DNA from 2 places in the Kocuria sp. PD6 genome. Region 1 is predicted to be linked to the other one. Evidence: predicted binding sites of a transcription regulator. Region 1 holds the regulator's gene; the other holds the start of a gene.

Region 1 (6,473 bases):
GACGATCGCTGTGTCCTCGACCGTGTGGTGGACGTCGATGTCCGTGTCCCCGTGGGCCTGGATGTCCAGGTCGATCAGGGAGTGCTTGGACAGTGCCGTGAGCATGTGGTTGTAGAACGGCACCGTGGTCTCGATCGAGGACGTACCCGTCCCGTCCAGGTCCAGGCTCACGCGCACGGTGGATTCACTGGTCACGCGTTCCACCGTGGCGGTGCGGTGGTTCTCGACTGCGCTCATGAAAGACGACATCTCCTCGGGGACGGCGCCCGGCGACGGCTCGGCGGGCGGGTCCAGTCTAGATGGCTGGGGTGGGACCATGGGGCCGCGGCTAGACCGGTCCCACGGTTCGAGACGAGCCGGGCCGGCTCAGAATCTTGGCCCGGACGGTCCGGCTCAGGACCGGGCGAGGTAGGACTCCACGGCCTCGAGGAACGCGGTGGTCTCCGCTTCCGTCCCGGCGGTGACCCGTAGGTGGCCGGGGATCCCCACGTCCCGCACGAGGACGCCCTGGTCGAGCAGACCCTGCCACATGGCGTGGGCGTCCCCGCCGCACTCGAAGAACACGAAGTTGGAATCGGATTCGGCGGGGGTCAGGCCCAGTCGCTTGAGCTCGTCCACGATCCGGTCGCGCTGCAGTTTGATGTCCTCGACCGTGCCGAGCAGTGTCTCGTGGTGTTCGAGTGCGGCCAGTGCGGTCGCCTGGGTCACCGAGGACAGGTGGTACGGCAAGCGCACGAGGCGGATAGCGTCCGCGACGGAGCGGTCCGCGGCGAAGTACCCGAGCCGTGCACCCGCTAACGCGAACGCCTTGCTCATGGTGCGCGTGACGATGAGCCGGGGACGGCCGGGAAGCAGGGTTAGCGCCGAGGGGGTTCCGAAGCGCGCGAACTCGGCGTAGGCCTCGTCCACGACGACGATGGTGTTGCGGTCCTCCCCCGCCTCGTACACGGCCTCGACGACATCCAGTTCGAGCGCGGTCCCGGTGGGGTTGTTGGGCGAGCACAGGAACACGATGTTCGGGGCGTGCTCGCCCACCTGGCGTGCCGCCGACTCCGCGGACAGGGAGAAGTCCGCAGCGCGCTCCCCCGCGATGAACCGCGTTCCGGTCCCGAGGGCGAGCAACGGGTACATCGAGTACGTGGGGACGAAGCTCAACACGGAGCGCTCCGGCCCACCGAAGGCCTGCAGGATCTGCTGCAGGATCTCGTTGGACCCGTTGGCGGCCCACAGATTGTCCTCGGTCAGCTCGTGACCCAGATAGGACGCTAGGGCGGTCCGCAGATTGGTGAAGTCCCGGTCCGGGTAGCGGTTCAGGGACGCCGCGGCATCGGTGGCGCGCCGCGTGATGGCCCGAACCACGGGCTCGGGAACCGGATGGGTGTTCTCGTTGGTGTTCAGTGCGACACGGACTTCCAGCTGGGGAGCACCGTAGGGAGACAAGCCCCGCAGGTCGTCGCGCAGCGGAAGGGCTTCGAGGGAATCATCACGAGAATTCACCAGACCAGTCTATGGACTCGGCGCATATCCGGTCACACGACGTCTCACGGTGTGTCGATTCCCGGACCAGTCGTGACACCGCCCGGAGCTTGTCGGCGCACCAGGAGTCGCTCACTTGGCACCGACGGATCACGTCACCGACGGGTCACCGTCAGCGGGACGGGACCTCCAGGACCTGACCCGTGTGCAGGGTGGAGGACGTCAGACCGTTGAGCTCGGCGATGTCGTTCATGACCTCGCGGGTGTCCCGCTGCGGGTCCGCCACGGCGGCGATCTCCCACAGGGTCTGGTCCGCCTGCACCGTGACTCCGTGGGTCACGGGCGCCCCCGCCGGTTCCGTGGATGCCTTGACCGTGGGCGGCAGCAGGAAGACGGCGGCGACCACCAACAGGGCCGCCGCTCCCGTGACGAAGGGCAGTCCGATCAGGAAGAACCGGCCGCGGCGGGTGAGCTGCAGCGGCGAGCGAGCGGCGCGCGGGGCGGCCTGGACGGACGCGGCGCGGGCCGACGTACGAGCGCGCACGGCGGCGGAGGACGCAGCCGTGGCGGAACGAACGGATCGCGACAAGGTGAGAGCGGTCATGGCTACCTCCTGGTGATCTGACCGGATCCACCCGAAGGTGGCGGTGTTCGAACGCGGAGCGTATTTAGAACACATTTTCGAATCTCTACCAACAGTTCTAGCACGGGTGTACGAATGCTGTCGAGGACCTTTTCGAACACATATTTGAACCCGGGGACGCGCGCGGGTTAAGCTCGAGGTCACACAGGAGTTAGTTGACCCCGCGTCTCCGACACGCATAAGCGGCCTCCGCGGCCCACCGCAGGGTGTGCACAGCGTGGACGGTGAAAGGACCCCGCACGTGAGCACTTCTTCCCCGAATCAGCAGGCGTCCGACCGACGCTCGCGCACGCTCACCCCTCGACAAGCACGGATCCTCGGTGCCGTGCAGCGCTGCATCACCACGCGCGGCTACCCGCCGTCCATGCGTGAGATCGGTGACACCGTGGGTCTGGCGTCCCTGTCCAGCGTGACCCATCAGCTCGGCCAGCTCGAGAAGTGGGGCTACCTGCGCCGGGATCCGCGCCGACCCCGCGCCATGGAGGTCCTGCGCCCGTTGAGCGCGGAGGAACTCGACCGCCACCTGGGGCCGGCCGACGAGCCCGCGGGTTCCGTGGAGTCCTTGGCGACCCGCGCATCGGGCGCCGGGTCCCCCGCGGTGCACACCATGGGCGACCTGCCCGCCGCGGACGACGACGACGCCATGGTCCCCGTACCGCTCGTGGGGCGCATCGCCGCCGGTGGCCCCATCACCGCCGAACAATCGGTCGAGGAGGTCTACTCCCTGCCACGGCAGTTCGTGGGTCACGGCCAGTTGTTCATGCTCAAGGTCTCCGGGGACTCCATGATCGACGCTGCCATCTGCGACGGCGACTGGGTCGTGGTGCGCCAACAGAACTCCGCGCAGAACGGGGACGTCGTGGCTGCCCTGCTGGACGACGAAGCGACCGTCAAGACCTTCCGCCAGCGCGACGGCCACACGTGGCTGCTGCCCCAGAACACCCGCTACGAACCCATCCTGGGTGATCACGCGACCGTGATGGGAAAGGTCGTCTCGGTCTTCCGCTCCCTGTAGCTCGCCCTCCGAACGGTTCCGGGAACCGCGCGTCGCGTCACGCGGGACGGCACCACGGACGTGAGCACAGCGAGGTCGAACGCTCAGGAGCGCGCCAATCGCTCTAACGCCCCGAGAACGGTCGAGCGGTCCGTGGTGGGCCACAGCGGCGGGAGGGACTGGGCCAGGAAGGGCCCGTAGCGCGCCGTGGCGAGCCGCGAGTCCAGCACGGCGACGACGCCCTTGTCCCCGCTCGCACGGATCAGTCGGCCGGCGCCCTGCGCCAGGCGCACCGCGGCGTGGGTGGCCGAGACCGACATGAACCCGTTGCCGCCTGCCCGTTCGGCCGCGCGTGTGCGCGCGGTGCCCAGGGGATCGTCCGGGCGCGGGAACGGGATCCGGTCGATCACGACCAGTCGGCACGATTGCCCCGGCACGTCCACTCCCTGCCACAGGCTCATGGTTCCGAACAGGCTCGCTGAGGGATCGTCGGTGAACTCTTTGACCAGGGACGGCAGGGAGGCGTCCCCCTGGCACAGGATGGGCAGCTCTGTACGATCGCGCAGCGCCTCCGCCGCGTCCTCCGCGGCCCGGCGGGACGAGAACAGACCGAGCGCGCCGCCGCCCGAGGCCTCGAGCAGCCCGAGCAGTTCCTCGAGTTGCTCCTCCGAGACGCCACGGCCGGGTTTCGCGAGGTGCTTGGCCACGTAGAGGATGCCCTGGCGGCGGTAGTCGAAGGGGCTGCCCACGTCCACGCCCCGCCACGCGGGGGACCCCGGGCCCTGCAGGCCGAGAGCCCCGGCCGTGGACGAGAACGATGACCCCACGGCCAGGGTCGCCGAGGTCAGCACGACCGTGCGCCCGTCGAACAACCCCTCCCGCAGGGGCCCCGCGACGCTGAGCGGCGCGATGTTCAGGGTCGCCGGTTCGCCTTCGGACGCTCCCACGTATCCCTCGGTGGGCGACCAGCGACCCACGCGGGAGATCCACAGGACGTCATGGGCGGTGTCCGCCGACAGCATGCGCTCGGCGGTGTCCAGCAGCTCGGACAATCGTGAGCGGGCCGCGTGACGTGCCGCGTCCTCGCCCTTGGAATCGCCCTTGGTGTCACTGAGCCCCGTGCGCGCGGCGTCCTGAACGCCACCGACCGCGTAGACCTGCTCCTCGGTGAAGCCTCGTGGCAACAGTCCGGACGGGTCGGGGTCGAAGGCGAGATCGAAGGCCTGCGCGGCCTTCTCGAGTGCATCGCTCGACGCCGCGGTGTGCTTGCGCACGGCCGTGGCCGCCGCTCGTACCGCGGCGGCGGACAGCGACGCGGTCACGGCACCCGTGACCCGGTCCCGCAGCTCATGGGCCTCGTCAACGATCACGACGTCGTGCTCGGGCAGGACCGCAAGCCCCTCGAACGCGTTGATCGCGAGCAGCGCGTGGTTGGTGATCACCACGTCCGCCTCGCCGGCCTCGGCCCGGGCGCGCTCGGCGAAGCACTCCTCCACGAGGGGGCACTTGCGCCCCAGGCACTCCTTGGCGGTCACGGAGACCTGCCGCCACGCGGCGTCCGTGACACCCGGCTGGACGTCGTCCCGGGCCCCGGTCTCGGTGGTCTCGACCCATTCCCGCAACCGCAGCACCTGCTGGGCCAAGCCACCGAGGGGGCGATCCGCGCCCCCTGCGGCGGGTCCCGAACCGGGGACGTCGAACAGGGCGCCGTCGTCGTCCGGGTAGCCGCCCTCGACCTTGTGCAGGCACGCGTAGTTGGAGCGGCCCTTGAGCAGCGCGACGACGGGGCGGTCGTCCAGTTCGTCCTCGAGCGCGTCGAGCAAGCGGGGGACGTCCCGGCCCGTGATCTGGGACTGCAGGGCCAGCGTGGCCGTGGCCACGACCACGGGCTTGTCCGCGGTGCGGGCGTGGCGCAGGGCCGGGACGAGGTACGCGAGTGACTTACCCGTTCCTGTCCCGGCCTGAACCAACAGATGCCGGCCGGTCTCGAGGGCCTCGGCGACCTTGGCCGCCATGAACCGCTGTCCCTCCCGGCGCTGCCCGCCCAACGCGGTCACGGCGGAGTCGAGGAGCTCGAGCGTGTCCACCGCGCCGGGCAGCGTTTCGGGGCGGACGTCCGAAAGGTCGTGCCCCGCTTCGTCGACGAACGATGCGCTCATGCTCCGGCGGGATCCCCCGCGGTGGGCGCGGCAGCCGGGCTCCCAGGCTCCGCCACGCGGTAGGGCTCGAGTTCACCCACGAGTTCCTCGCGAACGCGCACACGCAACCGCGTACCCTCGGGAGTGTGTTCCGTGCGCAGGATCTCGGCGTCCTGGGCGTGCAGCCGGGAGACCACCTCGCCGTGAATGTAGGGCACGAGCAGTTCCATGTCGTGGTCTGGGCGCGGAATGGCGGAGGAGATCAACCGCTGCAATTCCTCGATGCCCTCTCCGGTGCGCGCCGACACGGCCACCGACGGGTGCTCGTGATTGCGCAAACGACCCAGCACCACGGGATCCGCGATGTCGGCCTTGTTCAGGGCCACGATCTCCGGGATGTCATTGGCGCCCACGTCCGTGAGGACGTCCCGCACGGCCTTGAGCTGACCCTCCGGATCCGGGTGGGAGGCATCCACCACGTGCACGATGACGTCTGCGTCCGCGACCTCTTCCAGGGTGGAGCGGAACGCCTCGACCAACTGGGTGGGCAGCGAGCGCACGAAGCCCACGGTGTCCGCGAGCGTGTAGCCGATCCCGTCCGGGGTCTCGGCCTTGCGCACCGTGGGATCCAGCGTGGCGAACAGCGCGTTCTCCACGAGGACCCCGGCATCCGTCAACCGGTTGAGCAGGGACGACTTACCCGCGTTGGTGTACCCCGCGATCGCTACCGAGGGCACGGAATGACGCTTGCGGTTGAGTCGCTTGGTCTCACGCGCCGGCTTCATGGCCGCGATCTCCCGACGCAACTTGGCCATGCGCTGGCGGATCCGGCGCCGGTCCAGTTCGATCTTGGTCTCACCGGGACCACGGCTACCGATACCCTCACCGGAGGCCGCACGGCCACCGGCCTGCCGGGACAGCGACTCACCCCAACCACGCAGACGCGGGAGCATGTACTCGAGCTGCGCCAGCTCCACCTGCGCCTTGCCCTCCTTGGACTTGGCGTGCTGGGCGAAGATGTCCAGGATGAGGCCCGTGCGGTCGATGACCTTGACCTTCACGACGTCCTCGAGAGCACGACGCTGCGACGGCGCGAGCTCGGCATCCACGATGACGGTGTCCGCACCGGTCGCGGCCACCACGTCCTTGAGTTCCAGGGCCTTGCCCGAGCCGAGGTACGTGCCGGGGTCCGGGGTCGCGCGCCGCTGCAGCAGACCGTCCA
Region 2 (6,473 bases), on a different contig from region 1:
TCGGTCGCGGGGAGACCATCACGGTCCAGGACAAGCCCCTGCAGTTGCTGCTCGTGAAGAACCCCGCGGGCTTCCGGCTCTCCCTGGCCTCGGCCTCCGCGCAGGACTACGCCACGATGATCGCGATCAACGACCAGTACGCGGACGGCCGGGACGTCTCGTGGCTGTGGGACGTGGACTTCGACGCGCTGCGCGACGGCGGCGTGGACATGGTCTCGGGCGTGCGCGCGTGGGACATGGCGCTGCGCCTGGACTACGACCTCGTGCGCGTGGCCGCGGTGGAACCGGACCTCGAGGACGCGCTACGCCGGTTCATCGCGGACTCGGGGGAGCGCCCCATGAGAATCTTCTGCACGTACACGGCCATGCTCTCCCTGCGCAGGATCCTGGGCGACATGACGCACGTGACGGCCATCTAGGAGGACACCGTGGCACACGACACCGCCGGGGCGCTGCGCATCGTGCAGCTCTACCCCCGGGACATGAACATCTACGGCGACTGGGGCAACACACTCACACTCAAGCGCCGCGCCGAACGCCGCGGCCTCGAGACCGAGATCGTGGACTACAACCCCGGCGACCCGTGGCCCGAGAACGCCGACCTCTTCGTGGGCGGCGGAGGACAGGACTCGGGACAGTTCCGCGTGGCCGACGACCTCGCCGTGGTGGCACCGCGACTGCACGAGGCCGTGGCCCGAGGCGTGCCCATGCTCGCGATCTGCGGGCTCTACCAGCTCTTCGGGCACAGTTTCCGCACGGGGGCCGGGGAGACACTGTCCGGGATCGGGATCTTCGACCTCGAGACGGTGGCCGGTCCGGAACGGCTGATCGGCAACATCGTGACCGATTCCGCGGACCTGGGCACGATCGTCGGCTACGAGAACCACTCGGGGCTCACCCACCTGGGCGCCGGGCAACAACCCCTCGCGAGTGTCGTCTCGGGGGCCGGCAACAACGGGCAGGACGCCACGGAGGGTGCGCGCACCGCGAACGTGCTGGGCAGCTACCTGCATGGGTCGCTGCTGCCCAAGAACCCGCGCGTCGCGGACTTCCTGCTCGCGGCGGCGCTCGAGCTGCGCGGCGAGACCCTGCCGGAGGGGGAACTCGACGACACGCTCGCCCAGCGCGCCCGCGACGTCGCCGCGTCGCGCCCGCGCTGACGGGCCACGCCCCGCGCTCGTTATCATGGAGGTCGATCCGTGTCCGGCCCGCAGGGGCCGGACGCATTCTTTCGAGGAGGTCATTCATGTCAGGTCACTCCAAGTGGGCCACGACCAAGCACAAGAAGGCGGCGATCGACGCCAAGCGCGCCAAGGCGTTCGCCAAGTACATCAAGGGGATCGAGGTCGCGGCCCGCATGGGCGGCGCGGACACCTCGGGTAACCCCGCGCTCGAACTGGCGGTCTCCAAGGCCAAGAAGAACTCGGTGCCCAACGACAACATCGACCGCGCGATCAAGCGCGGCGCCGGGCTCACGGGCGAGACGATCGACTACACCGAGATCCTCTACGAGGCCCGCGGCCCGCAAGGCACCGCGCTGTACATCGAGTGCCTCACGGACAACAAGAACCGCGCGGCCTCCGAGGTGCGCGTGGCCGTGACCCGCCACGGCGGCACCATGGCGGACTCCGGTTCCGTGGCGTACCTGTTCGAGCGCAAGGGCGTGGTGGAGGTCGCCAAGACGGACGGTCTCACCGAGGACGACGTCCTGATGGCCGTGCTCGACGCCGGCGCCGAGGAAGTGCTCGACGAGTCCGACGACTTCGAGGTGGTCAGCGAGGCGACCGACCTGCCCGCGATCCGCACCGCCCTGGACGAGGCCGGTCTCGAGTACAACAACGACGACCCCCAGTTCCGCCCCACCATGAAGGTGGACCTGGACGCCGAGGGCGCCCGCAAGTTCCTCAAGCTCGCGGACGCGGTCGAGGAGCTCGACGACGTGCAGAACGTCTACTCGAACGCCAACATCCCGGCCGAGGTCATGGCCGTGCTCGAGGACGACGAGTAATTCCGTGAGTCCCGTGGTGGCCCGGCAGTCCCAACAGCGCGTGCTCGCGGTGGACCCCGGTCTCACCCGGTGCGGTTTCGCCGTGGTGGACATGTCCGCGCAGCGAACCGGAACGTTCGTGCACGTCCAGGTGAGCGGGACGCGCGCGCACGAGGCCCTCGAACACCGCGTGCTGTCGATCATGCGGGCCGCCGAGGAACTCATGGACCGCTTCCGCCCGGACGTCGTGGCCGTGGAACGCGTGTTCGCGCAGAACAACGCTCCCACGGTCGTGGGCACGGCCCAGGCCACGGGCGTCGTGATCGCCGCGGCCGCGGCGCGGGGCATCCCGGTCGCGTGGCACACCCCGTCCGAGGTCAAGGCCGCGGTCACCGGGGACGGCTCCGCGGACAAGGAATCGGTGAACCGCATGGTCGTGCGCATCCTGCGCCTGGACGCCCCACCGCGGCCCGCGGACGCCGCCGACGCGCTGGCCCTGGCCGTGTGCCACGGGTGGCGCGGTGGGATGGCCGGTGTCAACGCGGCCGAGCGCACGTCCACCCACTCGGGTTCGCGCCCGATGCAGACGCGCCGGGGTGCCGCACTGACTCCGGCGCAGCAGGCGTGGCGACGCGCCGAGACCGCGTCGCGAGCCCCCGGTGCCACCGCGCCGCGCGCATCAGGTACGGCCGCGTCCCGCGCGCCGGGCGCAGCGACCGGTACCCGCGGGCGGCGCGGCCGGGTGTCCTGAGCCTCCCGTTGCGGGCCCGCCTCACGAGCGGGAGCACTCGTTCCGGGTGTCCCCGGCGCTTGGTACAGTGACGGGCAGGAATTCGTACACGTGTTCGAACGGCGCACCACGTCCTGCCCCAGGTCGCGGCGCGTTCGGACACACCGACGTTCTCGGCCGGCGGCCGTGGGAGGGGAGGGGCACCGTGATCGCCTCGATAACCGGTGAGGTGCGCTTCGTGGGGGCCACGCTCGCCGTGGTGGAGGTCTCGGGCTTCGGCATCGAGGTCAACGCGAGCCCCCGCACGCTCGCCGGGCTGCGGGTCGGTGCCACCGCGCACCTGCACACCGCGTACATCGCCCGCAAGGACGAGGCGCCGGTGCTGTTCGGTTTCGCCCAGGCGGACGAGAAGGAGATCTTCTCCGTCATGCTCGGGGTCTCCGGGGTGGGCCCGCGCACCGCGCTCGCCGCGGTCTCTGTCCTCGGGCCCGACGACGCCCGGCGCGCGATCGCCGCCGGCGACGACAAGGCCTTCACGGCCGTCCCCGGGATCGGACCGAAGTCCGCGCGGCGCATCGTCCTGGAACTCGCGGACAAGCTCGTCCTGCCGGACCCCGCGCCGCAGCAGAGCGCACAGCCCGGCATGCAGGTGTGGCGTGAGCAGGTCGTGGACGCTCTCACGGGTCTGGGCTGGAGCGAGAAGGACGCGGCCCGCGGGATCGACGATGCCCTCGAGACCCAGCCGGAACTGGCGGAGTCCGCCAACGTGGCCGAGATCCTGCGCGCCGTGCTGTCCTGGCTCGGCACCGCCAAGGCCACGTCCCACACGCGGACCAGGGGGCGGTGAGCATGGCCGTGGAGGAACGTGGATCGGTGGGCCAACAACGTCTCGTGGGCGCCGAGGGCGACTACGACGACCAGCAGCTCGAGGCGTCCCTGCGCCCGGGGACCCTGCACGACTTCGTGGGGCAGAAGCGGGTACGGGCACAGCTGTCCCTCGTGCTCGAGGCCTCCAAGCTGCGCGGGCGCACCGCAGACCACGTGCTGCTGTCCGGGCCTCCAGGCCTCGGCAAGACGACCCTGGCCATGATCATCGCGCAGGAGCTGGATGTCCCCCTGCGGATCTCGTCCGGTCCCGCGATCCAGCACGCCGGTGACCTCGCGGCCATCCTGTCCTCCCTGACCCACGGGGAGGTGCTGTTCCTGGACGAGATCCACCGGATGTCCCGGCCCGCGGAGGAAATGCTGTACATGGCCATGGAGGACTTCCGCGTGGACATCGTGGTGGGCAAGGGCGCCGGTGCCACGTCCATCCCGCTGGACCTGCCCCCGTTCACGCTCGTGGGTGCCACCACCCGCGCGGGGCTGCTGCCCGGGCCACTGCGCGACCGGTTCGGCTTCACGGGTCACCTGGAGTTCTACTCCGTCGAGGAACTCGAGCTCGTGCTGCGCCGTTCGGCCGGGCTGCTCGACCTCACCATGACGAGCGAGGCGTTCACGGAGGTCGCGTCGCGCTCACGCGGCACCCCTCGTATCGCCAACCGACTGCTGCGGCGCGTGCGGGACTGGGCGCTCGTGCACGGCGTGGTGCGCATCGACGCGCGGGCCGCCGGATCCGCACTCGACATGTACGAGGTGGACGCCCGGGGTCTGGACCGCCTGGACCGCAACGTGCTCTCGGCCCTGGTGAACAAGTTCAACGGCGGCCCCGTGGGGCTGTCCACCCTGGCGATCGCCGTGGGGGAGGAGACCGAGACGGTCGAGACCGTCGCGGAACCATTCCTGGTCCGCGAGGGCCTGCTCGGTCGCACCCCGCGCGGGCGGATCGCCATGGCCGCGGCGTGGGAGCACCTGGGACTCGACGTCCCCGAGCACGCTGCGTTCAAGGACCCGGCGCTGAAAACCGCGCTCGCCACCGAACCGGACTCGGAGGATCCGTCCAGCACGTGACCAGATCCATCCCCTAAGCTGGGGAGGATCGGCCGGGACCTTCGCACCCCTGCGCAGTCGTGCCCGGTCGCGCTGTACGTGCACCTCGACAGAACGGATCCTTCGTGACCATCCTCGCTCAGACCCAGGACGCTGCCGGTGGCGGCGCCGGAACCGCATGGTTCCTGCCCGTGATGCTCGTGGTCATGGTCCTGCTGCTGTGGCTGCCCATGCGCCGACAGAAGAAGGCCCAGGCCCAGATGAAGGCCAAGCAGGCCACCATGGAGCCGGGCACGCGCGTGATGACGAGCTTCGGTCTCTACGGCACCCTGCGGGACATGGACCGGGAGAACAACAAGGCAGTCCTGGAGGTCTCCCCGGGCCAGCTCGTCACGGTGCACTCCCAGACCGTGACCACCGTGGTGGACGAGCTGCCCGCCGAGTCCGCGGCCACCGCCGCCCCCGGCGTGGTCGAGGCGGAGTCCGTCCAGGCCGGTACCCCCGAGGCGGCCGGTTCGGCGCATCGCGTGGATCCGGTCGACCCCGTGGACGGTTCCACGGCCGCCGGCGAGCAGGGCACTACCCAGCGCGGCGCCACCCAGCCCGGCACCACACCGGGCGCGGCGGCCCCGGATGCCTCGCAACGGACCTGGCGCGACGCCGGCGACCGCGACGATCGCGGTAACCCCACTACCTGATTTCCCCCCCCCACCGGGACACGGGCCGAGGACCTCGGCCCGTTTCTCATGTGTCGACCGGGCCGCGGCCCCGGTCGAGGACACGTTGAAGGACACCAATGGCAGTAGAGAAGAAGGCGCAGACCCCGGGATCGCGTGGCGGGTCCCGTTGGCGGCGCACCAAGGCCTCCAGCACGTCGGAGGGGACCCCCGGGAACGGGACCACAGCGGCGAACGGCACGTCCGGTCGGAACGGGACGGGTACCGCGAAGCGGCGCCCCCGCTCCGGAGCGGGGGCGTCGGCGGCGCGCAAGGCCCTGGTGGCCCTTGCAGCGGTGATCGCGATCCTCGCCGGGGTCCTCGTCTACGGTGTGACGACCGACCGCACCGGGTGGGCGCCCAAACTGGCGCTGGATCTCGAGGGTGGCACGCAGATGGTGCTCTCGCCCACGCTGCAGGGGGAAAACTCCGGTCAGGACATCTCCCAGGAGCAGCTCGACCAGGCGGTCGAGATCATCCGCCAGCGCGTGGACGGTGCGGGTGTCTCCGAGGCGGAGATCACCACGCAGTCCGGGCGCAACATCGTGGTGTCGATGCCCGGTGTGCCCTCGTCCGAGACGCGTGAGCTGATCCAGACCTCCGCGCAGATGGCGTTCCGTCCCGTGATCGTCTCGGGCTCCGGCGCGGCCACCCCGGAGAACCAGCGCACCGACCCCACGTCGATCCCCCAACCGGAGGGTGAGCCCGAGAACTCGTCCGACCCCAAGTGGGTCACGCGGGATCTCTTCGCCAGGTACGAGGCGCTCGACTGCAGCGCGCCGCGGCCCCAGGAGGAGCGCGCCTCCCAGCCGCAGGACAAGGCGATCGTGGCGTGCGATCCGCAGAGCAACGCCAAGTTCATCCTGGGCCCCGTCGAGATCCCCGGCACGGACATCGCCACGGCGTCCTACGCACAGGCGTCCAACTCCCAGGGCCACGCGACGGGCGGGTTCGCCGTGAACCTGCAGTTCAACGACGAGGGCACGCAGACCTTCAAGGAACTTTCCGAACGGCTCTACGGACTCGGCCAGGGTGGACAGAACGGTGCACGCAACCGGTTCGCGATCGTGCTGGACGGTTCCGTGGTCTCCGCGCCGACCATGAACGCCGT

What was found. The regulator LexA, encoded in region 1, represses DNA repair genes until DNA is damaged. The targets are predictions, from matches to a motif close to TCGAACANNTGTTCGA.
Region 2: ruvA (Holliday junction branch migration protein RuvA) is a predicted target of LexA. The motif match lies at 2,821-2,836, and genes of this name have one in related genera.

Annotation. Positions count from the first base shown of each region.
Region 1 is NZ_JAUZUS010000001.1:13,490-19,962, forward strand. It holds gene hisB (imidazoleglycerol-phosphate dehydratase HisB) at 1-237, opposite strand, end outside; gene Q9R22_RS00090 (histidinol-phosphate transaminase) at 394-1,497, opposite strand; gene Q9R22_RS00095 (LysM peptidoglycan-binding domain-containing protein) at 1,649-2,080, opposite strand; gene lexA (transcriptional repressor LexA) at 2,361-3,134, shown strand; gene Q9R22_RS00105 (ATP-dependent DNA helicase) at 3,218-5,272, opposite strand; gene hflX (GTPase HflX) at 5,269-6,473, opposite strand, start outside.
Region 2 is NZ_JAUZUS010000008.1:116,995-123,467, reverse strand. It holds gene Q9R22_RS09300 (Mur ligase family protein) at 1-419, shown strand, start outside; gene Q9R22_RS09295 (type 1 glutamine amidotransferase) at 429-1,160, shown strand; gene Q9R22_RS09290 (YebC/PmpR family DNA-binding transcriptional regulator) at 1,247-2,008, shown strand; gene ruvC (crossover junction endodeoxyribonuclease RuvC) at 2,013-2,738, shown strand; gene ruvA (Holliday junction branch migration protein RuvA) at 2,923-3,564, shown strand; gene ruvB (Holliday junction branch migration DNA helicase RuvB) at 3,567-4,667, shown strand; gene yajC (preprotein translocase subunit YajC) at 4,772-5,344, shown strand; gene secD (protein translocase subunit SecD) at 5,443-6,473, shown strand, end outside.